DNA from 2 places in the Bacillus yunxiaonensis genome. Region 1 is predicted to be linked to the other one. Evidence: riboswitches for the same ligand, from Rfam matches in the RefSeq annotation. Region 1 holds a riboswitch; the other holds the start of a gene.
What was found. Region 1 has a riboswitch for cyclic di-GMP ahead of WAX78_RS19300 (discoidin domain-containing protein). Riboswitches for the same ligand answer to the same signal wherever they lie in the genome.
Positions count from the first base shown of each region.

Region 2: it holds a riboswitch for cyclic di-GMP, as region 1 does, so the genes downstream of both, WAX78_RS20385 (methyl-accepting chemotaxis protein) here and WAX78_RS19300 (discoidin domain-containing protein) in region 1, are expected to answer to the same signal.

Region 1 covers NZ_JBAWSV010000007.1:130,569-156,444, reverse strand. The annotation lists gene WAX78_RS19345 (hypothetical protein) at 1-678, opposite strand, end outside; gene WAX78_RS19340 (radical SAM/SPASM domain-containing protein) at 1,801-2,679, shown strand; gene rluF (23S rRNA pseudouridine(2604) synthase RluF) at 2,763-3,479, opposite strand; partial or broken gene WAX78_RS19330 (DUF4180 domain-containing protein) at 3,583-3,837, shown strand; gene WAX78_RS19325 (DEAD/DEAH box helicase) at 3,878-5,323, shown strand; gene WAX78_RS19320 (MFS transporter) at 5,514-6,902, opposite strand; gene WAX78_RS19315 (GntR family transcriptional regulator) at 7,477-8,217, opposite strand; gene WAX78_RS19310 (DoxX family protein) at 8,496-8,837, opposite strand; gene WAX78_RS19305 (Crp/Fnr family transcriptional regulator) at 8,943-9,653, shown strand; cyclic di-GMP riboswitch class I at 10,097-10,186, shown strand; gene WAX78_RS19300 (discoidin domain-containing protein) at 10,616-12,964, shown strand; gene WAX78_RS19295 (DUF3955 domain-containing protein) at 13,027-13,224, opposite strand; gene prsA (peptidylprolyl isomerase PrsA) at 13,434-14,294, opposite strand; partial or broken gene WAX78_RS19285 (YjcZ family sporulation protein) at 14,494-14,562, shown strand; gene WAX78_RS19280 (hypothetical protein) at 14,593-14,808, opposite strand; gene WAX78_RS19275 (DUF1878 family protein) at 14,900-15,235, shown strand; gene WAX78_RS19270 (HTH-type transcriptional regulator Hpr) at 15,240-15,800, opposite strand; gene WAX78_RS19265 (YtxH domain-containing protein) at 16,130-16,492, opposite strand; gene WAX78_RS19260 (hypothetical protein) at 16,580-16,771, shown strand; gene WAX78_RS19255 (HIT family protein) at 16,878-17,312, opposite strand; gene WAX78_RS19250 (ABC transporter ATP-binding protein) at 17,866-18,612, shown strand; gene WAX78_RS19245 (ABC transporter permease) at 18,605-19,822, shown strand; gene WAX78_RS19240 (EcsC family protein) at 19,860-20,576, shown strand; gene WAX78_RS19235 (PH domain-containing protein) at 20,820-21,296, shown strand; gene WAX78_RS19230 (PH domain-containing protein) at 21,289-22,728, shown strand; gene WAX78_RS19225 (DinB family protein) at 22,904-23,392, shown strand; gene WAX78_RS19220 (COG4315 family predicted lipoprotein) at 23,932-24,423, shown strand; gene WAX78_RS19215 (RNA polymerase sigma factor) at 24,582-25,124, shown strand; gene WAX78_RS19210 (anti-sigma factor) at 25,135-25,872, shown strand.
Region 2 covers NZ_JBAWSV010000008.1:108,164-114,617, reverse strand. The annotation lists gene thiM (hydroxyethylthiazole kinase) at 1-472, shown strand, start outside; gene thiE (thiamine phosphate synthase) at 488-1,141, shown strand; gene ilvA (threonine ammonia-lyase) at 1,289-2,497, shown strand; gene WAX78_RS20390 (anaerobic C4-dicarboxylate transporter) at 2,559-3,872, opposite strand; cyclic di-GMP riboswitch class I at 4,165-4,251, shown strand; gene WAX78_RS20385 (methyl-accepting chemotaxis protein) at 4,377-6,116, shown strand; gene WAX78_RS20380 (cytochrome-c oxidase) at 6,232-6,454, opposite strand, start outside.

The DNA.
Region 1 (25,876 bases):
TTCAATCTTATCATGTACTGATTCGATTTTTTCAGGCAACACAAATAAATATTCGATAAGGACTTCTAATAATTCTGTTAGTAAAGCTACTGCTTCATCATCAATTTCCTGTTTCAATTCAAGCATCCCATAAAAAGGACTTTCCGGATGAACGAGGTTGCCCACATCTTGAATCGGTTTAGTTAAATCGATATATTTTGGCAATTGCTCAAATTGCTGGGAAAGAGATTGTCCATTACTTTTCTCTCCAAGAAAATGTTTGAGGACACTTTCAAGAACTTGTTTTGACAGTACTGCAGTAGCAGAATGATCTTTTGACTGACTGACATTTAAAGTAGAGCGATATGCCCTAACAAGGTCTATAGGAATATGTTTATTGCGTTCGAGCTGATCTAAAGGATCTCTTAAATCCGAAGGACTATAAATATACACATCTACTTCTTTATTTATTCGATCCGGATAATCATTAAGCATAATCACAAATTCTGATGGCTTTTGACATTCAAAACAAAGCCCTTCTGCGAATAATCCTCTTTTTGTAACTTGGTAAAAATTCGTTTTTAACGTAAATTCACTTGATTTACCGCATTGAGGACACTGGCTTCTGACGTTTTTTGGAACCTTTAAATACCCATACTGGGTATGAGATAAAATGGCTCCTGGCAATATTTTTCTCATTTAAACCTCCTAAAAACTCAACCCTAACTCGTAACTTATATAAATATTTCTGGTAACTATTCAGTCACCTCATGAAGATATAAGATGGTTAGAAACATGTACTAAAAAAATATGTTTACTTGTTTTATCACAAGATATAGTGTATGGCATATGTTTGTGCTGTAGGAAAAAAATAGACCGGGATTTCCGCCTATGAAACTCCTAAATGAAAGGTATAGCTGAGTAGTTATTATTTCTGTATTATTGATAATACAAATTTTTTAATTTATACAAAAAGTATAGATTAAAAAATCACAATTACAATCTGTAATATGTGGAAATAATATTTTTTCTTAGTACAGTATCACCATACATACCCATCAAGCTAATATTTTGATACACTCCCATAACGAAAATGTTACCTTTTTACAGTTATTTATGAGAATTTGGATCATTTTTTTCGTTTTGGGGAACAATTAATTTCTTAACTTGCTGGCAATGGGGCGATACTCCAGCAATAACTTTTCGTATCTTTCCAAAGAGGTTGTGAAGTATTGTACTTCAACTATCGGGGGCGTTTCTGCAATTAGCAGAGACGCTTTTTCACTAACGAAGTAGCAAAGCATTTCGACATGCCGTTTAGCATCACTAATTTAAATAAGTCACCTAAACCATATAAGAGGGAGAACTAACTCTGCTACCTTTTTATAATTAATGCCGCCAAACTGCCATCAATTCATCTGTATTACTCCAAAAAAATATTCCTGTAATACAAAGAAACCCCTTTGATAATCAAAAGGTTTCCATACACTGTTATAATGATCCCGACTGAGTTCGAACCAGCGACCGCCTCCTGTCAAGAGCGATAGTTTTTCAAGGCTATAACAGATTAGAAAGGGAAAAGCTGATATATTAATGCTTTATTAAAAGTATAAAGTTGTAAACTTGTTTAAAGTGGTGAAGGAATCTCTGTTTAGGCTGTAGCGGGATAAGCAAAATACAATTGCATTCTTCTAAACAGGGAAAATAGTAACAGTAGTTTCCTTGAATAAGTATGTTTCCATTTATGAAAAATTATGCTGTAATAGTGATAGAACAATATTTTATCCTGTTCTAAGTAGTCAAAGAAGTGAGGAATTGAGATTGAAAAAGTTTAAGAAGTTTTATTTAGAGATTACGAGTGTATGTAACCTCGCATGTAGCTTTTGTCCGCCAACAGAACGGCAGAAGCAATTTCTTTCTGTGGAGGATTTTTCAAAACGATTAGATCAAATTAAGCCTCACACAGACTATATTTATTTACATGTAAAAGGTGAGCCTTTGCTTCACCCTAAAATAGACCAGTTGTTAGACTTATGTCATGAAAAAGGGTTTAAAGTTAATATTACAACGAACGGAACATTGATTAATAAAAAGAGGGACAAATTATTAAATAAGCCTGCACTTAGACAGATGAATTTTTCGCTTCATAGCTTTGATGGCCACGAAGGTTCTAAAGATAAGGAAGGATATGTGCGAAGTATACTTTCTTTTATTAAAGAAGCAACGAGCCAATCAGATTTGATTGTTTCGCTCAGACTATGGAACTTAACGCAAGACAATAAGACAAATATTGAAATACAACGAAACAGACAATTGCTGGAAATCATTGAGAAAGAATTTGATTTACCATACAAAATTGAAGAGAAGGTCACACCAGGAAGTGGCGTGAAAATTGCGGATCGCATCTTCATCAATCAAGATTACGAATTCCAGTGGCCTGCACTGTATGAAGAAGAGGATGATGGAAAGGGCTTCTGTTATGGCCTTCGAAATCAAGCAGGTATTTTAGCAAACGGAACTGTTATTCCTTGTTGTTTAGATGGTGAGGGCATTATCAACCTTGGTAATATTAATGATGCTTCATTTTCTGATATTATCGAAGGGGAGCGAGCAAACAACCTTGTAGATGGGTTTTCCCGAAGAGAAGCAGTAGAGGAACTATGTAGAAAATGCGGATATCGCAAAAGATTTGGGAAATAGATAGGAAAACGAGTGCCACGCAAAACGTGTACAGTAAAAAAAGATGGACCAAAACAGTTTCTTACTGTTTTGGTCCATCTTTTTTACCATTCCTTTGGCTCATAGTTCAAGTCTTGGAATAATCGATTGCGCTCTTTTTTAGATAAGTCTCTCCATTGTCCAACGGGTAGATTACCTAAATGAATATTCATAATTCGAGTTCGCTGTAGTCTATAAACATCGTATCCAAGCGCTTCACACATGCGACGAATTTGACGATTTAGTCCTTGTGTTAAAGTGATTTGAAAAACATATTTAGAAAGTTGTTCCATCTTACAAGGCAGCGTTTTCGTACCTAAAATTTTTACACCTTCAGCCATTCGTTTTAAAAATTCAGGAGTAATCGGCTTGTCTACTGTAACAATGTATTCTTTCTCATGCTTATTTTCAGCACGTAAAATTTCATTGACTATATCACCGTCATTCGTAAGGAGTATTAAGCCATCTGAATCTTTATCTAGTCGCCCGATATTAAAAATTCTTAATGGATGATTGACTAAATCAACAATATTACCCTTAACATTTTTTTCTGTTGTACTCGTAATACCAACGGGTTTATTTAAGGCAATATAAACATAATTGCTTGCCATCCGTATTTGGTTACCGTTTACACGAACATCATCCCCGGGCTCGACTTGGCTGCCTATTTTCGCAACCTTTCCATTTATCGTGACTCTTCCTTCATTGACTAATTTATCTGCACCGCGTCTAGATGCTTTTCCAGATTCACTAATGTACTTATTAATACGCATGTTAAACACAACCTTAAGTAGAGAGTTAATAGTATAAGAATATTGGATTCACATTTGATTTTCAAGTGGGCAAGCATAACGAATTACAGAATAGCGGAAAAAACAACAAAAATATATTGAATGTGTTTCTGTTGAGAGACAACTCCCTTCAGAAAAAGATGTGTTAGATTTTGTAGGCATATGTGCTGAAAATGACGTATACTTATTAATGCTCTATGTTGATGCATTTTTTGAAGACTTCTTTAATCTGAAAACAGGACTAGCAGGAATGATGTTGCAAAAATTCATAAACTATCATATAAGAGTTGCCTTTAGTAAAATGAAAGAGAAAAATGGAATGATGCATATGGTATTCATACAATGGTGAAAAATACATAAAAGAATATATAACAAAATGAGGTTAGTACATGAGTCCACAAAGTTTTAACAATTACGCATTGAGTAAAGAAATTGTAAGAGCACTTGCTAGCTTACAATATGAAAAGCCAACAGAAGTGCAAGAGAAAGTCATCCCAATTGCATTAGAAAAGAAAGATCTTGTTGTAAAATCACAAACAGGAAGCGGTAAGACAGCTTCTTTTGGGATTCCGCTTTGTGAAATGGTTGAGTGGGAAGAAAATAAACCTCAGGCGTTAATCCTTACACCAACAAGGGAACTTGCTGTGCAGGTAAAAGAAGATATTACGAATATAGGAAGATTTAAGCGTATTAAAGCAACTGCGGTTTACGGAAAATCTCCATTTGCGCGTCAAAAATTAGAACTAAAGCAAAAGACACATATTGTTGTCGGCACTCCTGGACGTGTATTAGATCATATTGAAAAAGGGACTTTCTCGTTAGAGTGTTTGAAGTATTTGGTGATTGATGAGGCAGATGAAATGTTAAATATGGGCTTTATTGATCAAGTAGAAGCAATTATTGACGAACTACCTACGAACCGAATGACGATGCTATTTTCTGCGACATTACCAGAAGATGTTGAAAATTTGTCTCGTACATATATGGAATCACCAATCAACATCGAGATTAAAGCATCTGGTATTACGACAGATAACATTGAACATAGTCTTTTAGAAGTGAGGGAAGAAGAGAAGTTCTCTCTTCTGAAAGATATAACAACTATTGAAAATCCAGATAGTTGCATTATTTTCTGCCGTACGCAAGAAAATGTAGATGATGTATTTAGACAGCTAAAACGTTCTGGCTATCCTTGTGATAAAATTCATGGTGGCATGGTGCAAGAAGATCGGTTTGCAGTAATGAATGACTTTAAAAAAGGGAAATTCCGTTATTTAGTAGCGACAGATGTAGCAGCACGAGGAATTGATATTGAGAATATTACCCACGTCATCAATTATGATATTCCATTAGAAAAAGAAAGTTACGTACACCGCACAGGAAGAACAGGACGTGCTGGTAATAGCGGAAAAGCAATTACATTTGTCACTCCGTATGAAGAGAGATTTCTAGCAGAAATCGAAGAGTATATCGGTTTTGAAATTTTAAAAATATATGCACCTTTAAAAGAAGAAGTTACAAAAAGAAAGGCGGCATTTGAAGAAAAAATAAATGCTAAGCCAATTATTAAAAAAGATAAAAGTGCTAGTCTAAATAAGGGAATCATGAAGCTTTACTTTAATGGTGGGAAGAAAAAGAAAATCCGAGCAGTGGATTTTGTTGGTACAATTGCCAAAATTCCAGGTGTTACAGCGGATGATATAGGGATTATTACGATACAAGATAATGTTTCTTATGTTGAAATATTAAACGGAAAAGGACCACTTGTTTTAAAAGTAATGAAAAACACAACGATAAAAGGGAAGCAGTTAAAAGTTCATGAGGCAATTAAATAGAAGGTGAACTGTACCCCGAATCATGGACACTAAAAAAGAAGGCTCCGGTAGAATACCGAAACCTTCTTTTAAGTGCTTGATTTTTCATGGTCTTTTTATTAAATTGTCCATGGGTTCTACTATGTCCTAAAGTTTTCTTACAAAGAGATTCTATATAACTAGTTAATTAATAGACAACTTGTCCAATAATCTATTTTTTCGCTTTTCGTCCTACTAATATCCAGTACAGAGATAAACTGAAAAGGGTAATGAGTACGAGAATGAATAGGATATTACTAAACATGGAAGCATCCAAATTGCTTGTAATCCCGAAGAAGCTTTGTCGCATTGCGGAATGGTCCATCATCGCTGCTGTATAGGCAATTCCGATTGACATAGCAACATTAAGTGTTAAATTATAAAATCCGATTGCTGTTCCTGTTTTTTCTTTTTCAATCGTACAAATGCAAGAATCAAGTAATGGCGCATACATGAATGCAAATGAACTAGAGAATAAAACCATAGATATCACGAATACAACAACAGAAGTTTTTATAAAGAATCCGCCTAATAGTAAGCTGATTATAATGCTAGACATAGCGATTGTAATACATTGCTTGCTTCCTAGAACCTTCGCAATTTTTCCAGAAAGAGCCCCAACCGTAGCTGCTGCTATATAGCCTGGAATTAATAATAATGAAATGGTATCTAGCTTCAAACCATAAATCTTTTCAAGCAAGAATGGGAATACGAAAATGTATGCTAACTGTACAGAATAAATTACAAAAGCAACTCCAAGCAATGAGATAAACTGTTTATTTTTAAAGAATGAAATTCCGATAAAAGCTTTTGAATTCTTACTAATATAAGTAAGGAATAGTGTAATTGCCACAATAAACAAGAGAAGGTACATCCAGTTGAAATCAGTAATATAAAGTAGTAAGGATGCTGAAATCGTGCCAACTAGAAATAATCCTAATACATCTACATTACTGTTTTTCGTTTCTTCCTTAGGAAGATATTTTAAAATAAAAGGAAGGGTGAAAAGTGTTACTAAAGAAAGTAAAAATAGAGTTGTCCAATGGAAGTACGTAGAAACATAACCTCCAGTTAATGCACCGATAAGCTGTGAAAGGGCAAAACTACTTGTACTTAATCCTAAAAATTTCTTTTGTTCATCTGCAGGTAAATGTTTTGTTACAAAGATAACATATAATGTTTCAGCTGATGCTAAACCTGCTGTTTGGATCATTCGTGAGATAACAACTAGTAAAAACGAATGTTGAAAAATATATCCCATGACTGAACCGACACATATTAAAATAATACCAACACTAAAAAGTTTTCTAATACTAATGGAATCCGCCAAAGCTGCGTAAACCACTGCCCCAATTCCAATCACAAGGCCAGCTAGCGTTGCTTGCCAGCTAACTGTTGTTGCTGAAATGTGAAAATCTTTTGCCATATCAACAGAGACAATCTTAAACGAATTGTCAATTATTAAACATAATAGAAATAGCAGTAAGGTAACAGGTACTGCTTTCTTAGCACTATATTCCTGAGTTTTCTTCATGCTTACATCTGCACTTATTGTAGACATAGCTATATTCCTCTCCTTTTTTATGCAGGAAATTGTCTTCCTGAGTCATAATTGTCACGCTTTTAACTACTAATCGATCCTTTCGTAGAAGGATGGGTTCAATAATTTCTAAACCATTTGTTTCATATGCTGGGTTTCCTTTTTATGATATTTAAAAAGGAAACGTTTCCATAAATGACTAAAACATCTTACTTTTTGATTGCGTTTTCATGATCATGCGTGAAATCCGTTAAAATATACAATATCGTATGGTTGTCTAACTGCTTGTACGCATATGAATAACAAAAACGATACCACACCTTGCCTTCTTGTGATATTTACAAGGAAGGATTTGCATAAGTAACCCAAAAACATCATACTCGTTGATTACGCTTTCATGATCATCCATGATAACTCTTTGTAATATACAACATTGTATAGTTGTCTAAAAACTTGTATATATCTTAACAATGAAAAGGATACCATACCTTTATTTCGCTCACAACCCATCTTTCTTTCGGAATTTGTCTTTTTTGTTACAAAAAAGCGGTGTATTTTGTATGAAATACACCGCTTCTAAATTAAGTATAGAACTTTATTTAGATGTCTTAATTTTAATTTGACTAAATTCTATTGGTATATAGTATTTATTATAAACCACAGGATATTTATCACTGATATATACACTTTCTAAAATTAAATCACATTCTTCTCCATGGAAAAGTTTGTATTTTAATGACGGCGTATTGACGGAATTAGAACGTTTAATTTCAATGGTAGAGGAATTAGCTAGTTCATATACTTTCTCTTCCAACATTTCTAAAACTTGCGCATCGTTTTGTAAGTCAAGATTTAATTTGGAAACCGCTTCTATTGGCATCATCGTAAAAGCAAAAGCTACGATCTTATCGTTACTTTTATACCAGCGTTCCAACGCAACCACTGCAGTCATTTCTTGATTTAATACTTGCTTTGCATAGTCCGTTACTAGATCAATTCGGAAATCCAGTTCGATATCATCTATTTTTTCTGTATAGCATTTATATAAGGGATTCCCCAACTTCTCCAAGCCATCCATACTTTCATTATGATGAAATTTTGTAATGAAATTCCCTTTTCCATGTATATTTTTAACCAAGCCATCTTCCTTCAAAAGTGCCAAAGCATGTCTCAATGTCATTCTGCTTACACCAAATATTTTAGCCAATTCAGGTTCTGTTGGAAGCTTGCTGTCAGGAGGAAATGTTCCATCCATGATTAATGTATACAATTGATCATACACAGTGACAAATAGCGGTTTTTTTTGTTTATTGAGTTCATGAAGTTTATTGTTCATTTTCTTATACCCCTATAGTTTATAAATTCCGTTTCTTTTCTTTGGTTTATTGTAACTTATTTTTCTATGGAAATTAATACGCTTGCAAAAATCCATTATAATTTGCGCTAGGTATATTGGTCATTCAAACGGAAGAAGAGAGATACTGTATACAACTAAAATAGCTTTGAATCGTTTGAAAACATTTTAATACATACAGCTGTTGTATTATAACCTTCTTGTCGAGTCAGTGGAGGAAGTTATCACTCCATTGACTATTATTTAAACTTCCTGTTTCCTTAAGCGAGTAGAATTGTAATAGAAAGAACAAGCATAATAAACGCATTAAGTGCCATAATGGGTTTATGCTTTGCACGGAAGAAATGAGCATGCAAAGCTCCTAACATAAGAACAATAATAAGAAAAGCTGCATAGTGTAAGAATCTATCACTCCAAAAACCAATAATGATTCCTATAATCCCGATGAGCTCCAATAAGGCAATCACATTCATAAACCACATAGGGTAGCGATATTCATTCCAGTGATGAACCATTGATTTTGCACGTGAGATTTTTAGGAAAAACGATATTGAAAATATACCAATCAAAATAAATTGAATGATAATAATAACGATATTCATATGACTTCCCCCTTGATAAGATAGTAAAATACATACTTTTACATAAGAGTATAGTATATATTATTTTGAAAATATGTAGTCGAGACTACAATGGGAGGAAAGTTCATGGATAAAATAAAATATTTATCACGAATACGTTTATTTGATGAGCTAGAGTTAGAGGAATTAAAGAAAATTGAGCAGGATACTCCTATTGATGTAATGAAAAGAAGGACAATCATTACCTCTCCGCATATGAAGCAGCAGTTTTTATATTTAGTTAAATCAGGTAAAGTGCGTTTATATAAAGTGTCTGAAGATGGAAAAGAGCTTACACTCGACATATTAGGTGCAGGGCATGTGTTTGGAGCGGTGGGTACATTTACAACGGGATCTGAAGGTGTATATGCTGAAACATGGGAAGATTCTCTTATTTGTAAAATAGATAGAACTCAGTTTCAAAAAATTATACACGATAAACCGGACATCGCTTTAAAGTTCATAGAGATACTATCTATTCGTGTCAAGGAAATGGAAGAGCTGTTAGAGCATATGGCACATAGTAGTGCACGGAAACGATTGCTCTTTTTGCTTTATAAATTATCGGAAAAATTTGGGATAGTAGTGGAAGCTGCAGAGGATTGGAGACAGCTTGAAATTTCCATTACTCACCAAGAATTAGCAAATATGACAGGGAGTATTCGTGAAACGGTAACGGGTTTATTAAATGATTTAACACAAGAAGGCATTGTCCGAAAAGCAGCCCCGCGTAAATTATTACAAATTCACTTAGGGAGATTAATAGAAGAATTAGAAATAGGCAGTAAGCGTATTTAGTAAAAGATATAGGTAGTTTAAAATTTCTACTTTAAAATGTAGCGAAAGGCAAGAAATGAAAGGGGAAAACAGCCAGCTAATGCGGGATAAAAAAGAGAACTTCACAAGAAAGTCCTCTTTTTACAACGATAGGCCCATTTTCAAGACAATTCCACCGTTTTTAACAACGCTAAGAAAGTTTCAACAGTCTAATCTAACGAGACCGCTTTCTCCGAATTGAAATGGTGATTCAAGTTGAAAAAGTACTCATTTGGGTGCTTTTTTCTCTGTCTTACATGTACAAAAGGGGATTTCATCATGAATATTATCAACTTAGAACTAGATGGAAATTTTAAATATATAAACTTTAACCAAATGTTTAAGATAAGTAAAAATTCTGTTAAATAAATTAAAAAATCTATCAATATATGTCGAATTTTGCTATAATCCGATTCAAGAATAGAATTCGATAAAGGCAAAGTTAGTGAAAGCTAATGACGCAAAGCTATAGGGACTAAGGGGGATTCATTCCACTATGTCAGCCAGTTGCCGAAAGGTTAGGAAACTTCCAAGTTTTATTCATGTTGGTAGTTTAATTCCCCGTGCCTTTAGGCATGGGGAATTTTTTTTACTATTTGCGGGTAGTAAGACCCTCACTTCAAGATTCCGAGAGAATCATTGTCCAGCTCTAGCGGCTAGAATCTCCGGTCGTTTCGCCCCCTCGGACGAGGCAAAAAGCTCCTCTCTGTCGGATGCTCCAACGTCCTGAGATTCTGAGCGAGCCGCTTCCGCTTTTCTTAAGAAGAAAGGTGGGGGATAACTGCCCGTAAATGCCTGATTGGGCGGGCTTTCCATTAGTGGAGAATGAAAAAAACACTGATGGAAGTTTCACTTTAGTAAGGAAGGAGGCTGCAAGGGTAATCGGTTAAACACACACACAAGGGGGGCTTATTTTGAAAAGAACTTTATCTTTCGTATTAACTATGTCACTTGTTTCAGGGAGCTTTGTTACGATTCCTTATACGAAAGTTTCAGCTGAAACGGTGTCGTTAACTCAAGAAACATTGAAGCAAAAGACAGATCAGGCAATCGTAAATGGTAATTTTGAAGATTATTTGAGTTATCTTACAACATATTTAAATGAAAATGTTGGGGAACTTACTGAAGCGAATTTACAAAGTAAGCTTACAGACCCGGTATTTGCAGCAGCTTTGGCTCAGTGGCAATTTATATCACAAACAGGCGCAGCAGCAATGGATGCATTCGCTAAAAAAGACGCTGCTCATCAGAACTTTCTTAACTGGGCTATGAAAAATACAGAGGTAATGAATACGTTTCTTGAAGGCGGCAGTCCAACTGGGAAGAATCCAGTAAATGCACTTGAGATATGGAATACAATCTGGAATACAGATGCAGATTCTCATGAAGGATTGTATTTAAAATTAGCGATAGCTACATCGTTAGCTCATGCTGAACCTGTAAAATATTGGACAAATAATACACCTATTAATCCATTAACGAGGTACCAATATTATAAATCAGCAGATCAAAATAATGAGTTACTTCCTGTCTTTAGAACATATGATGTTTGGCATTTAAGATTAGTAGTGAATACTTGGTCACCAGAAGAAGATTTAACTTGGGCAAGAAACATGATTAATACGGAACATCCAGAACTTAAAAGTCAAGATAAGATAGGAACAAGTGCATATTTGATTAAATATGTAGACCGTAACAAAGATGGGGTTAGCATTCAAGCTGGAAATGATAAATTTTATGGTTTAGCTTGGAATCTTTCTTCCATTTACAGAGATGGCGGAGTATGCGGTAATATTTCAAAGTTTGGTACGCAAGTAGGCCAAGCCTTTGGTGTGGCAGCTATGCCTGTTGGACAGCCTGGACATTGTGCACTCATCTGGAATGACAAACCATCTTCGTGGTATTTAGGGAATGATATATTTGGATGGAGTGAATCGGAGCATCATGGTGGAACTGTTATTCCTTGGTCAGATGATAAATTGAAAAATCAAGTACCGTACATCTTACTATTTGAAGATGCGGAAAGTGACCCAGTAAAACTAGATCAATCAGAGCGATTACGCTGGTTAGCGAAAGCGATGACTTCATCAGATAACAAAGTTGCAATTTATAAAATAGCTACTAATATTTTACCGATTAATGTTTTAGTATGGAAAGATTACGTTTCTCTTATGCTACAAAATCCAAATGTAACGGATGAACAGTGGCAAGAATTAAACAGTAGTATCATTTCTTCCTTTGCTAATGAGCCAAGACCGATGATGGATCTTCTTACTCAAATTAGAAGTCATGTTCTGAATACAGATGATAGAGCGAAGCTTCAGCAATATACGTTAAATATATTAAATGTATTTTCCACAATAACGAATGTAAATGAAAAGCAAGTAGCTAATAAAATAAAGGATCAAATGCCAAGTTTAGGACTGAGCCTTGCTACTTTTAGTTTTGATGGAGCAAATGCAGGGAAATTAATGGGAATTAAACCGGATACGGAATACAGTATTGATGGTGGGAAAACGTATAAAGCTGCTACAAGCAATGATATGCTTCTGAGTAATGAAGAAATCTCAGCAATCAATTCAACGAATGGTATCTTAACAAGAGTGATTGGAACAGAGCAGCCTTTATTAATTCCAATTGGAAAAGCTGGTAAAGTTAATGTTTCTTCAAATGATGATGAGAACTTAGTTTTTGGTCTAGACGGTACGATGGAATTCAGCATTGATCAAGGTTCACATTGGACAAAATATAATCCAGCTTCTTCTAATTTACCGGATTTAACAGGAAATGTTACGTTAACAGTTAGAAAGTTTGCTGTTGGTTCAAATCCAGCAAGTGACGCTGTTAACTTAAAGTTTACTGATGCGGCTGCAGTAGGGTTAATATCACGCAAAAATTTATCAGTTGCAGGTGTCTCAAGTGAGGAAATTTCAGCTGGTAATGATGCTAAAAATGCAGTTGACGGAAACAGTGCAACAATGTGGCATACATTATGGGATGGAAGTGATAAGGCTCCATACATTACGATAAAGCTTAATGAAGTTACTAGCATATCACAATTAGCTTATGTTCCAAGACAAGATAGTAATTTTAATGGTAACATAACTAGTTATAATATATACACAAGTCTAGATGGAGTTAACTTTACAAAGGTTGCTACTGGAACTTGGGCAGATAATAAACTTACAAAGAATGCAAGTTTCAGTAAAGTAGATGCTCAGTATGTAAAGCTTGAAGTTGTATCAGGACACGGTGGATTTGCTTCAGCTTCAGAAATAAAATTATATAATTAATAGTTGGAAAAGAGCCCGTAGCAAAAGGATATTATACCTTTGCTACAGTCTCTTTTTTTAGTCTATTTCTTAACTGTTTTCATTTTACTTACAAATAGACTAACGATACCGATAGCTATGAATGAATAACCCATTGGTAGTAAATAAAATGGTTCAACAAGAGTGCCATCAGGAGCGACTGTAGAGCCAATGGTATTAAAGCTAACAAAACATCCGATCCCTAGGATAAATGGTATTAAAGTTAAAATATATTTTTTCATTTTAAACCTCCATATGTAAGGGTTTTTTTACAAAATAACTGCTCTATAGTTCGTAATTATAATGTTGTCATATCGTTAGTACTATTTAAATACGTGACAAAAAGCTTACAGATTTGTAAGAGAATAAAGTTGTATATGGCGCAAACGTTTATAGTTTTAGCTCAATCCTCAAATAAAAAAGCTCGGCATATGCCGAGCTTTTTTCATTATTATTTGCTAGATGTGCCTTGGTCTGCTGCCGGAGCTTTTTGAGGTTCGAAAATATCTTTTAGATCTTTATCGTTAATCTTCACATCTGCTTTTTTGACTTCTTTTGTAACAAGATCGTTCATAAATTGAGCGTCTTGCATTTTCTTGTCAGCAATGTCGCCTTTAATACGATCTTTTTCTTGATCGAATGGTTTTAATTCTTTAATGTCAGTTACTTTGATGATATGGTAGCCAAATTGTGATTTTACAGGTTGGCTAACTTCACCTTTTTTCAATTTATATGCAGCATCTTCAAATTCTTTTACCATTTTACCTGGTCCGAAGTATCCTAAGTCGCCGCCTTTATCTTTTGAACCTGTATCTTCAGAGTATTGTTTTGCTAAGTCTTCAAAAGATTTTCCTTGTGCTAATTCAGCTTCTACTTTTTTCGCAGTTTCTTCATCTTTTACAAGGATGTGGCTTGCTTTGATTTCAGGTTTGTAATTGTCTTTTGCTTCTTTGTCTGTGATAGATTTTTTCACAGCTTCTTTCATTGCAAGTTCGCCGCGAACAGAGTCTTTTAATTGTTTCTCAGTCATGCCGCTTTGTTTTAATACAGCATCAAATTGATCGCCATATTGCTTTTTGTATTCGTCATATCGTTTATTAACGTCATCGTCTTTTACTGGGTAATTTTTAACGAATACTTTCTCCATTACCATGTTACGTAAGACGTTTTTACCGCCTTGCTGCTTCATTGCATTATAGAAATCATCTTTTGTTATATCGCCAGCTTTTGACGTTACAACTTTGTCAGAAGTGCCGCATGCTGATAATGTGAAAACACTTGTTACAGCCAGGGCAAGTATTGCTTTCTTCATGAAATAAACACTCCTACTATTATGTATTTTTTTATAGTATAAGCAATATGTACTAAAATTAATATAGCATATTTCGAGTTGTTTTCCTATTGATAAAGAAAAATTACCCATTTGTTAGGCGAGAATTGTCAGATTAGGCGATATCACCATTTTAGGTTTATAGGCATAAAAAGAAGGTGAGGGGGCTGCATTTATGATAAATCAACAATTAATTTTATTGCTTGTGTTATTTATTTTATTAGTAATAGTAGGTATAATTTGTTTATAGAGGAAAAAAGTGAGGAAGGGGTTCCCTTCCTCACTTTGCATGAAATATAATTTCTATATAACTAGAAATTAATAATATGGTAATACATACATTAATGAAACGAAAGACACCTGTTTGACGTCGATCAGACATTTGTTTTTGTTGACACAGTGTATGCGTCATAAAATTCGTGTACACTAGAACAATAAGTGCAAAAGCTATAAATATCATTGTCACGAGGAGAGTCCTCCTTTGGCGAAAATACATACAATTGAATCTATTGTATCATACGATATTTTGTTCGTGTTATAAAATTCTGAAATAGAGGAACTTGTAATAGAGAGAGAGAGGGAAGAAAATGGACGTTGTGAAACGCTTAGAACAAGCAGAATATTATGTATCGCTACTTTTTAATATGATAGATGAACAAAAGTGTCCATTTTACTCTTTAATTATAAAGAAGAAAGTGATGAGACGTGATGTAGAACGTTTGTTAGCTCTTTGTGAAGAAATGAACGAGCAATACATAATCGAAAAGCAAGAAGGTTTACTTTTATTTGATGAATTGTTGAATAAATTTGAAAAAGCGCTTCCACGAAGTCTCGAAGGAAAAGAGACTGCAGAAGCGCTCGAACGTCAAGGTTTATTTCAACCATTAATGCAAGAATTTATACGTATGATGGCATTAAAATAATAATTTAAAACTTTTTAACAAGCTTTGCGTCATGCTCTGTAAAATTGTCCTCGATATTATCCAGGGATTTCTCGAAAATCTCGATAAAATCTTGCCCGTAAATATTTCGTAAAATGGCGATTAATTCGATGTTTTCTGGGAATTTACCATAAAAATTACGAAGAGCTAAAGCGCCATTAAAGACAGAGTTACTTTCAGGATCATATTCCTCCATTAATTGCAGCAGCAATTCCTCTCCCTTATCAGTAATCTCAATGTACGTATTTCGCTTGTCATCTTCTTTTTTTGAAAATATAAGTAAACCGCGCTCTTCTAGTTTTTTGGAGAAGTTAAAAGCTGTGGATACGTGCATCACGCCGAATTTTGCAATTTCTGAAATAGAAGCCCCTTTTAAATGATACGCAATCATTAAAATATGATGCTCATTAATGTTTAAATCGTATGGTTTAATCCATTGCTGCCAATCTTTTTCTACAGACTTCCATAATGCTTTTGATAATTGAGCGATGCGTTGGCTGAAAATCAACGCTTCTTTTATCGAATAACTTTTATCCCCGTTTTTCATTCAGTCACCCACTTTATACAAATCTTATTCATTAGTATCTATTATGCCAGTAAAATAAAAATTAATAAAGTCTTTTTGTTAGAATTGTGAAAATTTTTTGTAAAAATGACAAAACAGTACAAATTCCGAGTTAATTTGTATTGATCTGTCACTTTTTCGAGTGGGCTTGGAAGCGTTTTATCATGGGACAGGGTAAAGATTAACATAATTTTATTCTCATTTGCATGAAAAAAAGAAACTGTGTAATTGTATAAAAAAATACGGCACATGTATATCATGTGCCGTGTAAGAGAAGATAGGAATCATAAAAATTTGTTATATACGAAAAATTACGCTTTATCAGGAACTGCTTGTTGTAATTTTTCAATTGATTTTTGAATGTCTTCAATCTCTTGTTCAATGTGGCGTTTGTTTTGAGAAATATCTTGTCTCCAAACAGAGAATGTTTCGTGCATATCATTTGTCAATTCTTGAATGACTTCTTTTCCTTCAGAAGCTGTTTCAATAATTTGGCGTTTTAATAATTTCGTATCTGTTGTAATATCAGATAATGTTTTCTTTATATCATTTCCTTTTTCTTTTAACTTATTTCGCATGTCTTTTCCAGATGAAGGAGTGGAAAAGAGCACAGCAAGTCCAGCGACAGCTCCGCCGCAGATGACGCCAGTTAGAAAGGATTTAGATTTTGACATAAAAAGGACCTCCTAAATTTGTTCAACTTATCGTTATACTCATGATGTGTAAAAACGTGCATATGCATAAGACAAGGGGGGAGAAAAGTGAAATGGATTACAACAATTTGTTTTATTGTCAGTCTTTTCTTTCTTGTACGAGCAATGCAATTGTTTTTTATATTAAAACAGAAAAGATCCTATCCGCCAATACTTTTGGTAAAACAACAAGCTGTTAGGTTCGCTTTTATTGGCGGGATATGTATGCTATGTACAATTTTATTGTACATACTACAATAGGGTATCTATTCAGATGAAACGGCTAGTCTGTTTTAATATGTTATATAAAAAGATGATCTGCAAAGTCTGATCTTTTCAACTCATCAGTTCTGGTAAAAGTGTTATGCTACTTTACGCTAGTTGAAATTGTGTTTGCAATGTTTTGTAACTCTTCCATTGTGTAATCACTTTGATGAGATTTCCACACCGCACCAAATCCGTCTTTTTGGCCGTAGCGTGGAATTAAATGAAGATGGAAGTGAAAGACAGTTTGTCCTGCTTTTTCTCCGTTGTTATTTAATAAGTTAAAGCCAACTGGATTGTATTCGGTTTTAATAGCGTTCGAAATTTTTGGAACGACAGAGAAAATGTGTGCAGCAATTTCTGGTGTTAACGCGAATACATCTTGTTTATGTACTTTTGGAATTACGAGTGTATGCCCTTTTGTAACTTGGCTAATATCAAGAAAAGCGAGTACATGCTCATCCTCATATACTTTTGCACAAGGAATTTGTCCCTCAATAATTTTACAAAAAATACAATTATCTGCTGTATGATTCATATTCCTCATCCTTTCAGTGGTCTTAGCCGTATTTTAACATAATTACATAGTAGAAAAAACACGAAAAGCAGGAAGCTCATAAAGCTTCCTGCCTTCTGAAGAAGGTTTGAAAAAGCATTTCGTTTAATCTACCTTTAACAGACACCTCATTTGTTTAGGAAATGCGTGGTAATTCGACATCTACTCTGCCGTCGACACCCCATTTACAATGAAATGATGTTGCAATCCTTCTGAAATGACTTGTTTATTTTATAAAACAGTATCTACTCTCCTCGAGACACCCCGTTTCTAAAATTAAACAATTATCTGCTCCGTGTAAACTCACTCATTTTGTCCATTATAGACACCCCATTTCATGATGATTTCGCTAGGCTGTGTTCATCACTTTTATGGTTGCTTTTTCAATGTGTTCCTTCCTCACTAATTATGATGTCCGCTTTTGTAAAAGTTATGTAAAGGAAATTTTTTCTTTTTAAAAAAGTTCTGTACTATGTAGGAGCTTTAATTTTTTGGTAAGATGATTACACATACATAAAGAAGAAAGTGGTGTCATATGGAACAATTATTGCGAGTGGAAAGTGTCACAGGCGGATATACAAAGCGACCTGTATTGCAAAATATTTCATTCTCCGTTAAGAAAGGAGAACTTGTCGGTTTAATTGGTTTAAACGGTGCGGGAAAGAGTACAACAATTAAGCACATTATCGGATTGATGGAACCGAAACAGGGTCATATTACGATTAACGGAAAGACATTAAAAGAGGATATGACAGCATATCGCTCCAGTTTCTCGTTTATTCCAGAAACACCTGTGTTATATGAGGAGTTAACATTAGAAGAGCATTTAAAGCTAACGGCAATGGCGTACGGCATTAAGGAAAAAGAGTACGAAGAACGCGTAGAAAAACTGTTAAAAGAGTTTCGCATGAAGAATCGTTTGAAGTGGTTTCCAGCCCATTTTTCAAAAGGGATGAAACAAAAAGTAATGATTATGAGCGCTTTTTTAGTACAACCTTCTCTATATATTGTTGATGAACCGTTTGTTGGATTGGATCCGTTAGCGATTCAATCGCTTTTACAAATGATGGATCAAATGAAAAAAAGCGGTGCTGGCATTTTAATGAGTACACACATTTTAGCAACAGCAGAACGTTATTGTGATTCGTTCATTATTTTGCATCAAGGTGAAATCCGTGCACAGGGCACACTTGAAGAACTGCAAGAGCAGTTTAATATGCCGGGTGCGACGCTTGATGATATTTACATTGCACTAACGAAGGAAGAAGATGCTGATGAATAGTAAAGAGTTATGGAGAGAACGGTTTCGTCATTTTTTAAAAGAAATTCGTACATACAGTAAATATGTGTTTAATGATCATTTGAAATTTATTTTTGTATTTATCATCGGTGCGGGTGCGTATTATTACCAACAATGGTTACAAACATTAACACCTTCATTTCCAGCAGCATTTGTTATAGCAGTTCTATTGGGACTTGTATTAACAGCAGGATCAATTCAAACATTATTAAAAGAAGCGGATCTTGTGTACTTACTTCCGGTAGAGGAAAAATTAAAAGCATATTTCACAAAAGCTTTTCAATTTACGTTTATCATCCAGCTGTATATGATAGCCATGGCAAGTGCAGCGCTTGCTCCGCTTTATTTCCAGCAGATGAAACAATCCGGAGCAACATACATCGTAATTGTGCTCGCTATTGTGTTAAGTAAGGCTTGGAATTTATTTGTCACATGGGAGAAGTCTTATATGACGGATAACCGTATGCATCTCATTGACTGGCTAATCCGTTTTGTTCTTAACTTTTTCTTTGTTTATTTCCTTGTAGCGCGCGCTTCTGTTATTTATATAGGAGCAATCGTCTTTGCAATGGTGGTTTATCTTGTATTTTTGCATCAGAAAGTAAAAGGAAAACCGCTAAACTGGGAATACTTAATTGTAGAAGAAGGAAAGAAAATGTTATTGCTATACCGCATTGCCAATATGTTTGTCGATGTGCCAGCGTTAAAGGAACGTGTATCACGCCGGAAATGGCTTGATTTTATTCTTAATATCGTATCAGAAAAACGAACATATTTATTCTTATTTGTGCGTACGTTTTTACGCTCAGGAAATTATTTTGGGCTGTATGTTCGTTTACTTATAATTGGTGGATTGATTTTATACTTTGTTCCATTTCTATATGCACGTCTTATTGTAAGTGTCGTGTTTTTATATTTAATCGGCTATCAGTTGTTAAGTTTATGGAAGCATCATCGTTTAAAGCTATGGCTCGATTTATATCCTGTTTTAGAGGAAGAAAAGATGAAAGATTTTCTTGCGTTATTATGTGCTTTACTTTGCGTAGGTGGTGTCATTTTCACTGTGTTATTTGCGCTCGCAACGAAGGATATGATGATGACGGGAATTGTATTTCTTGAAAATATGTTATTTAGTTTTGGATTTGTATATCGATACGGAGCAATGCGCTTAAAAAAATTATCACGCATTTAATGCGTAGCTTTCACTGTATAGGGAAAGGAAGAAAAGTATGACTGAATATGAACAAAAGGTCATCTTAGAATTACAACAGTGGAAAAGAAAAATTATAAAAAACTCTTCCGTAATGACACGTTTTTCAAAAGCAATGCAAACGAAAGTGCAGCAATTTATTCCAGCAAAAGTGCAAACCATACTAACAGAAACGATTAAAACGATGGTGCAAGGAATTAGCATTGGCTCAAATTTTATTAAACCGAAGCTAAAAGAAACGGATTGGTCATTGCAAAGAAGAGATGAAGAAGTGCGAAAGAAAATCGATGAGTATAAAAAGATTGCTGCAGCAGAAGGAGCCGGGACAGGAGCGGGAGGTTTCTTACTCGGGCTCGCTGACTTCCCGCTTTTGCTTAGCATTAAAATTAAATTTTTGTTTGATGCGGCAACGCTGTATGGCTATGATACGAGTAGAAAAGAAGAACGGTTATTCATTCTTCATGTATTCCAGCTCGCTTTCTCAAGCGATGATCATCGAAAAGAAATATGGAAGGCCATTGAGACGTGGGATACGAATATAGAAAATCATATTGATTGGGAGAAATTTCAGCAAGAATATCGGGATTATATTGATTTAGCCAAGATGCTGCAGCTTGTACCAGTCATCGGTGCACCGGTAGGGGCATATGCGAACTACCAACTTTTGCAGAGACTTGGTGAAGTGACAATGAATTGCTATCGATTGCGCTTCTTACAGCAAAAAGGGATGATATAACATGGAAAACTTTCGTATCTATATCGATGCGAAAGTTTTTTTGTTTATCCCGCTATTCGCGGGCTTTCTATCAGTGGGGGATGAAGAACCCCAGCACTGATGGAAGTTGCTATTTAAAGGGAAAAATTCCCTTTAAATAGCTTGTTTTCCAATTGTGTTTTTAATATGATTAATACAGCTTGGTAACTAAGATGATAGAATCATAGAAAAAGATGTACTAGATTATAAAGTAGAGGTGAAACAATGCAACCATTAGAAAATCAAATTCATTCCAGCATGGTACGAGTATGGCAAATTAACTCGCTCATTACATCTGGAATCGGTCTTATTATTACAATAGCTTATTTTATATTTATGATGAAATTCGATTGGACAGGCTGGATATTCGGTGCGCTTGTAATAGGGCTTCTTGCATATGCACCGCTCGGTTATCTTGTATTTCCGAGTTTACGTCAGCGTTATCATAGCTATCAGTTAAATGAAGAAGAGATGGAAATTCAACATGGAATGTTCGTTGTTAAACGTGTATTAGTGCCGATGATTCGTATTCAACACGTAACGATTGAACAAGGTCCAATCATGCGCAAATTTGGGCTAACGGAATTAAAAGTATCTACAGCTGCAATGACGCACGGTATTCCGGGTCTAACAATGAGAGAAGCTGAACAATTAAAACGCCAAATTTCTGAACTGGCGAAGGTAAGTGATGAAGATGTATAAGAGACAGCATCCGATTACGATTTTATTTGAATTAAAATTAAGAGATTTGTTTCCAACGTTTATACTTCTCTTTAGTATGAAAGGTAAGTTTTCATTTTGGTATTTGCTTCCGGTTGGAGTTTTTGCGTTTACCATTCTTTCTACTATGATTGAATGGTATTACAAAGTATATTGGATTGAAAATAATACGCTACATATTAAACAGGGATTGTTTGTGAAAAAAGAAAGCTACTTAAATAAAGCGCGTGTGCAAACAATCAATACAAGTTCCAATGTGGTCTATCAATTGTTAGGTTTAACGAAATTAAAGATTGAAACGGCTGGTGGAGGTCATGAACCAGAGGTAAGCTTAGCAGGGATTACAAATGATGAGGCAAAGTATTTAATTTCACTTTTAAATGAAGAAGCGAAATTAGAAGAACAGGTAAAAGAAGACAACCATGCACAGACGAATGAAACAAACACAGCTGTTTATAAACTAACAATCAAAGAAATTCTTCTTGCCTCTGTTACATCAGGTCAGTTTGGATTATTATTTTCGTTTTTCTTCCTATTTGCCCAAGAGTTAAAAGACTATATTCCACAAAGTATAATCGATACAGTCGAAAAATATGTGAAAAATAGTGATATGTACGGCTGGATGTATATGGCCGCTACTTTAATTGTCTTGTCATGGATTATTTCAACATTTGCATATGCATTTAAACATGCGAATTTTACTGTTTATCGAAGAGGAGAGGAAATTCGTATTTCACAAGGTTTATTTGAGAAAAAGGAACTTGTGTTAAAGGTGCATCGAATCCAAGCCATTACAATTAAAGAGGCTTTGCTTCGACAACCGTTCGGTTATTGCTCTGTTCATGTAGAAGTGATTCAAAGCGTTGGAAAACATGAGATGAATGTTACGCTGCATCCCCTGATGAGAAAAAAGGATGTCGAGCAATTATTGGAGCACTTGCAATTACCATACAAATTAGAGGAGCATTTCACACATTTACCAAAAGCAGCAATGCGCCGCTACCTTGTTTATAGCTGGATGATTTGCATGATATTTGCAATACCAATTGCAGGAGCTAGCATATACTTTAAACGATATATAGGACTATTTGCATTGATTCCATTGTTTATGATTTTTACAGCTCTTGGATATGGGAAATTTAAAACAGGCGGATACGCGCTAGGGCCGAACCAGCTCACAATTGTATATCGTGGCATTGCTAAATATACAGGCCTAGTGAGAAAAAGACATATTCAATCGATGAAGAAAAGTCAGCATTACTTTCAACATAAAGATCAATTGTGTACGTATATGTTTGCGGTTGCATCATCAGGTGCGGGACGACATTATGAATTAAAGCATGTGAGATTAGAAGATGCGGATAAGATGCATAGTTGGTATAAACAAAAAGATGAAAAAATATTTGTAGACTGAAAAATAAAGTGAAAAAGAAGGTAATCACCTATTATATGTAGATGGTTATCTTCTTTTTTGTTTCCACAAATCATAAGGGTAAAAATGAAGACGAAATAGATATAGATTACTTGTTAGAAGGGTTAGGACATAAGCTGTGAAATAAGTTTCTTAAACAAATAAAGGGGTGTATACCATGCATAAAAACGAATATGAATGGGTCAGACAAACTCGAGCAGTACTTCTTGAATTTTGTAGAGAACTAGAACCAAATGACTTTACTCGCCAGATGGGGTTCGGTTGGCAAAGTGTTCGAGACACAATGGTACACGTAGCAGACTGTTATAACGCTTGGCTTGGTTCATTTGTTTTATTAAAAACGAAGAAGCCGCTCACTGCAAAAGAAGATCTGCAACAACTGGGTTTGAACGAAATAAAAGCACGCTTTGAACATGTAGATTCTCTTGTAAATGCAGTATTTGAAGTACTTGAACATCACATGGATGAGCCGATTCAGAGGGAGATTCCTTGGAGAGAAGAAGGAGAAATGTTATCAATCACACCTGGTAAATTGTTAACGCATGTAATCACTCACGAATTCCATCACAAGGGACAGATTGTAGCTATGATACGCCAGATGGGGTATGAACCTCCAAACACAGATGTGTTAGGAACGAATGATTAGAGAGAATACATGTGGTGCTTCGTTTGTTGAAAACAGAAAGTAAAAAGCATGGCACCAACATATGTGAGGCTGTTTTTAAGCGGTCTTTTTTGTTTGTGATACAACAGAGCTAAAATATGTATTCTCCTTTGTTTTTTTCATCCTCTACTGATAGAAAGCATTTACCAATCGGGCACATGCCAGTAGTTATTCTTCACCTATCTTCTTCGCTTCTCTCTTAATTTTGAGGTGGGGTCTTACTGCCCGCGAATAGCGGGATAAAGTGAAACTGCCATCCGTGGTGGGGCTTCATCCTCCACGGATGGTTAGTTGAACCAATCGGGCTTTTACGGGCAGTTTATCTCCCACCTAACTTCTTTGCGTTCACCGAATTTTGAGGCGGGAGTATTACTGCCCGTTAATGCGGGATAAATTGGATAGAATTAGAAAGAGATGTAAGCAGAAAGAGAGGCTTGCATCTTTTTTTATTTTCTATCAAACCAATCAAACCTTTCTATCGTTACCTTACATATAAATAAAAAATTAGAGGAGGAGTCAGTATGAAAGCCTGGCAATGTGTTGTGTCCATATTAGCGAGTGTATTTTTATTAACAGCATGTAATAGCGATAAGAAAGAAGAGGCTCAAAGTAAGAAATCAAGTGGAGAAAACGCGATTGAAGTTAGTAGTAAGAAAGACGAATCTCCTAGTTTACAATTATTAGAGAACGATAAGGTTGGAAAATACTTAGCAGATTCAAATGGAAAGACACTCTATTATTTTACAAAAGACACAGCTAAGGTAAGTAATTGTAGTGGTGAATGTGTAAAACTTTGGCCGCCATTTGTTGCAAAAGATTTTGAAGTGCCAAAAGGGTTTGATAAAAAAGACTTTGCTGCGATAACAAGAGAAGATACGAAAGAACAACAAGTAACGTATAAAGGCTATCCCCTTTACTATTTTGCGAATGATAAATCAAAAGGAGATATAAATGGACAAGGGGTTAAAGATATATGGTTTGTGCTGAATAGTGAAACCACATTTAAACAGTGATAAAGTGAAACTTCCATCAGTGGGGGCTTCGGAATCAATATTCTGTTAAAAGGAACGACCAGCGTTGTTGGTGGTTCCTATTTTTCTTCCTGAATTATATAATTAAATAAATTACGAATTATCAGAAATAAATGAAAAAACAGGGAGTGCAGGTGAGAATGAAAGAAAAAAATGATTATGAGCTAATGCAATTAGTACAAAGGAACTATCGTCCTGCATTAGAAGAACTATATGAACGATATATTAAGCTGATATATAGTTTCACTTTTAAATTTTTCCAAGGAAATGAAGAGCAAACAAAAGAAGTCGTTCAATTAGTGTTCTTAAAACTTTGGACAACGAAAAGTATGTATAATCCTTCAAAAGGTGAGTTCGTAAATTGGTTACTTACGATTACGAGGAATATATGTATTGATTATGTCCGAAAAGAAAATAAAGAACTTACGTATAGGAAGTTTGATGATGCTGAAAAACCTATGCATATAGCAGATTCAAAGAATGAAATTGAGAAAAGACTACACAGTGTTGAAATTCAAAAGGCAAAGCAGAATTTGTCTACGTCTCAAAAAAGATTAATCGACTTATTATATTGGAAAGGTTATTCCCTTAGTGAGATTGCTAAAATGGAAGATGAACCATTGGGAACTACGAAAAGTCGTCTTCATCAATCTTTAAAGCAATTAAAAAAATATCTAGATTAGAGGGGATAGTATGGAGAGAGAATGTGAGCATTTATTATCTTACGTTACGAATACATTTGATGATAGAGAGCAAAGAAAGTTTCAAGAACATGTAAAGGCATGCCCGAAATGTCAAGCTGAGTATCCATCAATGCAGGCAGCTTGGGAAGCGCTGCATTTCGACTTTGAGGAGAAAGAAGTACCAGAAACATTAAAAGCTGAAGTGTTTGATTTTGTATTTGCACACGAACAAACGAATGAAGATAACAGAGTAACAACGAAGTGGAAAGAATGGACGGCTTTACTAAAAAAACAATTTACACCGTTAACAACAGTATTACTAGTAACAATGTTAGTGATCACAGTGGCATTAACAATCGAAAATTCGCAATTAAAAATACAACCTTTAGTGAAGCATGAATTGAACGGTAATCCAATTGAAGTAATTTCTACTCGTCCATTAGTATCAACCGATCAAAACCATGAAAATACAAAGGGGTATATGTTTGTTATACAACAAGGAGATAAAAAAAAATTAGTTGTACAAGCTGATCATTTGCCACAAGTAAAAAATGCAGAAGTGTATCAAGTTTGGTTATTAAAAGATGGAGAAAGAAAAAACGCTGGAATATTTAAACCAGATGAAACTGGTTCAGGACTTCTGACATATGAAATTTCACAAAAACAGTCCTTTGATAACATTGGTATTACACTTGAACCAGATTCGAATAGTACGAAACCTCTTGGTAAAAAGATACTAGGAACGTAACACG
Region 2 (6,454 bases), on a different contig from region 1:
TGAAGTAAAACTAGCAATTATCCGCGGCAATGCGGCGGAAATTGCAAATGTTATTGATGAGAAGTGGGAGATTAAAGGTGTTGATGCAGGAGAAGGAAACGGTGACGTTGTTTCCATTGCGAAACAAGCAGCAGAGCAGCTAGATACTGTCGCTGTTATTACTGGAAAAGAAGACGTTATAACAGATGGAGAAAGAACATTCATTCTTCGTAACGGTCATCCGATTTTAACAAAGGTAACAGGAACGGGCTGTTTATTAACATCTGTGATTGGAGCATTTACAGCAGTCGAAGGAGACTATGTAAAAGCAGCAGTCGCAGCAGTAACGTTTTACGGTGTAGCGGCAGAAATCGCAGCAAACAAAACGGCTGAACAAGGACCAGGAAGTTTCCAAATTGAATTTCTTAATCAGTTAGCAAATGTTACTGCAAAAGACATTGAACGATATGGGAATGTCGAAGAAGTTCGTTAAGAGAGGATGAGAGAAATGGCGCGCATCGATAAACAGCATATGTCTGAGTTATTACAAGTATATTTTATTATGGGGAGTAACAATTGCCGCAAAGATCCATTACAAGTCATGAAAGAAGCACTTGATGGTGGAATTACAATTTTTCAATATCGTGAAAAAGGTGACGGAGCATTAACGGGAGAAGAACGATATGCATTTGCAAAACAGCTTCAGTCTTTGTGTAAAGAATATAATGTTCCATTTATTGTGAATGATGATGTGGAATTAGCACTAGAATTAGATGCAGATGGCGTTCATGTTGGGCAAGATGATGAAGGGATTCGAACAGTACGTGAAAAAATGGGAGATAAAATGATCGGTGTATCTGCTCATACAATAGAAGAAGCACGTTTTGCAATTGAAAATGGTGCAGATTATTTAGGTGTAGGACCGATTTTTCCAACAAATACGAAAAAAGATGCAAAAGCAGTACAAGGAACGGAGGGATTATGCTTTTTCCGTGAAAGTGGCATTGAAATTCCGATTGTCGGTATTGGTGGAATTACAATTGAAAATGCTGCTTCTGTCCTTGAAGCAGGTGCGGATGGGGTGTCTGTTATTTCTGCGATTAGCTTAGCAGATTCTCCTTATAATAGTACGAAGAGATTAGCTGAACAAGTGAAAAAATAATAAATGAATCTGTTATATATCGTGAAAATCACTACTATTTTGAAAGAACCATTTCTAACATGAAGAAATGGTTCCTTTTGTCGTATAAAACAAACTGTGAGGCTTAAACTAACGTGTATGAATATATATCGTTTCGGAGGCGACAATATGATTTCGTTACAAAGTATTATAGCTGCTCATGAAAAAATGAAGGGGATTGTACATACAACACCGTTAGATTATTCCAGTACATTTAGTGAACTATCTCATAACGAAGTGTATTTAAAGTTAGAAAATCTACAAAAGACAGGTTCCTTTAAAGTACGTGGCTCTTATAATAAAATGACTTCGCTTAGCAAAGAAGAATTGCAAAAAGGAGTTGTGGCAGCATCGGCTGGTAACCATGCACAAGGTGTAGCTTATTCTAGTAATATGCTCGGTATTCCTTGTACGATTGTGATGCCAAAAGGAGCACCGCTTAGTAAGATACTTGCGACAAAGCGTTACGGAGCTAATGTTGAATTGCAAGGGAATGTATTTGATGAAGCATTAGCATATGCACTTGATTTAAAGGAACGAACAGGAGCGACGTTTGTACATCCATTTGATGATGAGCTTGTTATTGCTGGACAAGGAACAGTTGGATTAGAAATATTGCAGCAGCTTGATGATGTTGATGCGGTCATTTGTCCTATTGGTGGCGGTGGTTTAATTGCGGGTGTTGCGATGGCAATTAAAGAACAAAAGCCATCTGTGAAAATATACGGTGTACAGGCGTTGGCGTGTCCTAGTATGAAACAATCCCTTTCCGAAAAACAAAGGGTAACGGTAGAATCAACGCCAACGATGGCAGACGGAATTGCGGTGAAAAAACCGGGGGATCTCACTTTTCAGCTTGTGCAGCGCTATGTGGATGATATTTTCTGCGTCGATGAAATGGAAATTGCTCGGACGATGCTCATGTTACTAGAGCGTAATAAATTACTTGTAGAAGGATCGGGTGCTACTTCATTAGCTGCGCTATTATATGAAAAAGTACCAGTACAAGGAAAAAAGATTGTCCCTGTCTTGAGCGGAGGCAATGTTGATGTTAATTTTATTTCGCGCATTATTGAACACGGTATGGTTGAAGCAGGCCGATTTGTACATATTTCAACAACAATTAAAGATAAACCGGGGCAATTACAGCAAGTATTACAGATTGTAACCGATTTTGAAGCGAATGTTCTTCATATTCACTTAGAGAGAATTGGAACGAAAGTATTTCCAGGTTATGCACAGCTGCACCTTTCTCTTGAGACGAAAGATAATGAACATATTGAGCAAGTGCTAATTGGGATGAAGAAGAAAGGATATAGCATCGAAGTTATTGAATAAGTATTTAAACAAACGTTTGATTAAAAAGAGCTAGCCCTTGTAAAGGCTAGCTCTTTCTTAATTAAAACATCAGTGAAATGAGGAGCATTCCGATTCCAATTGATGTTATTGTTGCAACAAGACCTGGAATCATAAAGCTATGATTTAATACATATTTACCGATACGAGTTGTGCCTGTACGGTCAAAGTTAATTGCCGCAACGATTGTTCCGTAGTTTGGAATAAAGAAATATCCGTTTACAGCTGGGAACATTGCAATCAATAGTGCTGGGGAAATGCCAAGTGTTAATCCAAGTGGTATTAACGCACGTACCGTTGCAGCTTGGCTATATAACAAGATTGATAGTACGAATAGTGCAATTGCGAATAACCACGGTGCACTCGTTACGAGACCTTGAATAGAACCTTGAATCATTTGTAAGTTGCCGTTAAAGAACGTATCCCCCATCCATGCGATGCCGAAAATCGCAACAACTGCTGTTGCTCCTGCTTTAAAAACGTTACCGGACACGATGCTTTCTACATTTGGTTTACAAAAAATAATAATTAGTGCAGCGATTGTTAGCATAACCATTTCAATGGTGCTTGGCATAGAAAGACGTACAAGTTTTCCGTCTATCATCCAGCTAGGACGTAACGCTTCAAAAGATCCAAGAAGAACAACTAGAACTGTTGCAAGCAAAAAGAGGATAACAGACAGTTTTGCACCTTTTGGAACAATAAACTCTTTCTTTTCTTCTAGTTTTGGAATCATGCCTTCTTGTAATCGTTTTAAGTATTCTTCATCTTCGTTTAGCTCTTTTCCCATTTTGCTTGCAACGAAAGCAGCTACCATACAAGCGATAAAGGTAGATGGAATACTAATTTTTAAAATATCTAATAGTGTAATCTGATAGTTAGCAAGCATAGCGAGAAGTGCAACGGTTGCTGCTGAAATTGGACTTGCCGTAATCGCTTGCTGCGATGCAATAACAGCGATTGACAGTGGACGCTCTGGTCGAATTCCTGATTCGCGCGATACTTCAGCAATGACAGGAAGAACCGAATAGGCAACGTGGCCTGTCCCTGCGCAAAACGTAAATAAATAAGTGACGATTGGGGCAAAGAACGTAATACGTTTTGGGTTTTTGCGGAGTGCTTTTTCTGCAAGGTGAACAAGATAGTCCATCCCCCCAGCAGCTTGTAGTGCTCCAGCGGCTGTAATAACTGCTAAAATCATAAGCATAACATCGATTGGCGGGGAAGTTGGTTGTAAGTGGAAGAAGAAGACAAAGATTGTCATCCCAACGCCTCCCATTACGCCAAGGCCAACACCTCCAAGGCGCGCACCGATGAAAATACAAAGTAACAAAATGATGAACTGTAGCCAGAACATAGTGTAGTACCTCCGAGATAATAATCAATTGTTATTATCGAATAACTTAATTTGTTTGATGCTTCGAAAATTAAATAATGAATAATAAAATAAATCTCTGAAAATAGCCATTTTTATTATATAGCATATCCAAAACATGATTTGCTCATTTTTGTTACAATTATTTTACAAAAGAATTATTGTGGAATTAATATTTATATGTGCAAATAAATGGACAAACTGATTTAAATGTTGTAATCTGAGACAGAGAATTGTGTAATTCTCATAAAACTCCCATATCGTTCAACTCGTTCATCGAGAAAGGCAAACTTATGGAAACATAAGGGCGCAAAACTATAGGGGCTAAGGTCGAAATAGACTAAGCTAGCCAGTTACCGGACTGATAGGGTTGGTTTAGACCAATGCTTTTTCATACATTGGTCTCTTTTTTTAACTATTTTTTTGGTTTTAATATTCTAAATATTTTTATATTATGTTAATTTGTTTTTGGAGGGTAAAATGATTATAAAAAAATATTTGTCTAAGTTATCGTTTTTACAAAAAAACGTATTGTTAACAATCCTTGTTATTTTAATGCTTATTGGCAGTATGAGCGTGTTAAACTTTAATATTTTCCAGAATAGTATGTTGTCTATATATGAAAAGCACTCTGTAGATACGGGGGATATGGTAGTCCACAAACTAGACACGGGATTGATTGAGGATCTTGCAAAAGACCCAACGACGCAAAGAGTGAAAAAAGAAACGTTAACTCAGCAGTTAGGTGATGTATCAAAAGAATTAAAAACCATAGGTCATCTGTATGTTACTGGTGTAAAAACAAATAACAAGGGAGAAGTACAAGTAGTAGGAATGACCACGGAGTTATCGAAGGCCACAAAACTACAGGCAGGAGATTATGCTAAGCAGCCTTCATATTGGATGGAAACTTATGAAAAAGTAATGTCGACCAAAAAACCACAGGTATCCGCAGTATATGAAGATGATGTTGGGACCTGGGTCACAATATTAGAGCCAATTATAGGTGAGGGTCAAAAAATTGTTGCAATTGTTGGGGTAGATGTAGATGCTTCTATTATTGCAAGTACGAAACAAAAATTTATCATTCAAAGCTTGATTTTTATCTCGATTTTTCTCATTATTGCGACTTTAGTTCAATTCTTTATCGTTCGTAGTTCTTTAGCACCGTTAAAAGAGTTACGTGAAGGGTTGCGAAAAGTAGGAGATGGCGATTTAAGTATACAACTGAGAGAACGTTCAGATGATATAGGGGTTATTAATACGTATTTTAATAATACGATTGAAAAGTTCAGAAAAATTATTGAGAAAGTAAAAGAAACCTCAGAACAAGTTTCAGCTTCTTCGCAAGAGCTTTCAGCAAGTACAGAAGAGAATAGTAGGGCTGTACAAGAAATTGCAAGCTCTATTGGAGGGCTAAACGAGGGCGCACATTCTCAGCAAACTTCTGTACAGCAATGTCTAGAAATTGTCAATGAGATGGGTAATAAGATGCAAGGAATTACAGAAGTTGCAGGGCACGTAGCGGAGGCTGCTGAAGGAATGGAGAATCATTCTGCTAAAGGTAACAAGGCGATTGAACAAATTATTCAGCAGATGAATTTAATACAGAAAGCGGTCCAAGATTTATCTTTTATTATTTATTCGCTGGAAAATCGTTCAAAGCAAATTAGTGATATTGTTACAGTGATTACAGGGATTTCAAATCAAACAAATTTACTTGCTTTAAATGCTTCTATTGAGGCAGCGCGTGCTGGAGAGTCTGGAAAAGGTTTTGCAGTTGTAGCGGAAGAAGTGCGGAAATTAGCAGAACAAACGGAAACATCTGCTAAAGATATTTCTAAACTTATTAGTGAAACACAAACAGAAACTGAACAAGCCGTTGTTTCGATGCAAAAAGGATCACAGGAAGTGGAATCTGGTATTTCTCTTGTGCAAAATAGCGGTGTGTTTTTTGCAGAAATTTTACAGTCAGCACAGTCTGTGACAAAACAAGTAAAAGAAGTATCAGGAACATCAAGCTTGATTTCGCAAAACAGTAAAGATATTGTTCATTTAGTAAATGATCTTTCAAATATTGCAAAGACATATGTCGAGAGTACAAACCATGTAGAAGAAGGTATGAAAGAGCAGGAAATGTCTGTTCAAGAAGTAGCAGAATTAGCAAGTTGTTTAAATGTGCTTGCCTATGAATTGCGAGAGCTTATTGGAGAATTTAAAAGCTAAAATATCATAAAAAAGCAGAAGTGCTAACCGCTTCTGCTTTTTTATATATGTTATCTCGATATTTCGGTGCACTAAGGCCAACACTGATGGAAGTTTTACTTTGCAAAGAATTTCATTATGAATTTTCTTTGATATGTGTAAAGATATTAATAGAAAATATAATAATAGCAAGAACAACAAGAATGCTACCGCCGGCAACAAACGGAATAGCAGCATGATGTCCATAAATCTCAAGAGCCAGTGCGATCATCATAACTGGCAGCCCAATATTAAGCAGCCAAAAGTGAAATTTCCCTAGTTTAGACTGACCAGCCTCTTGAAAGATATGATATAAAATG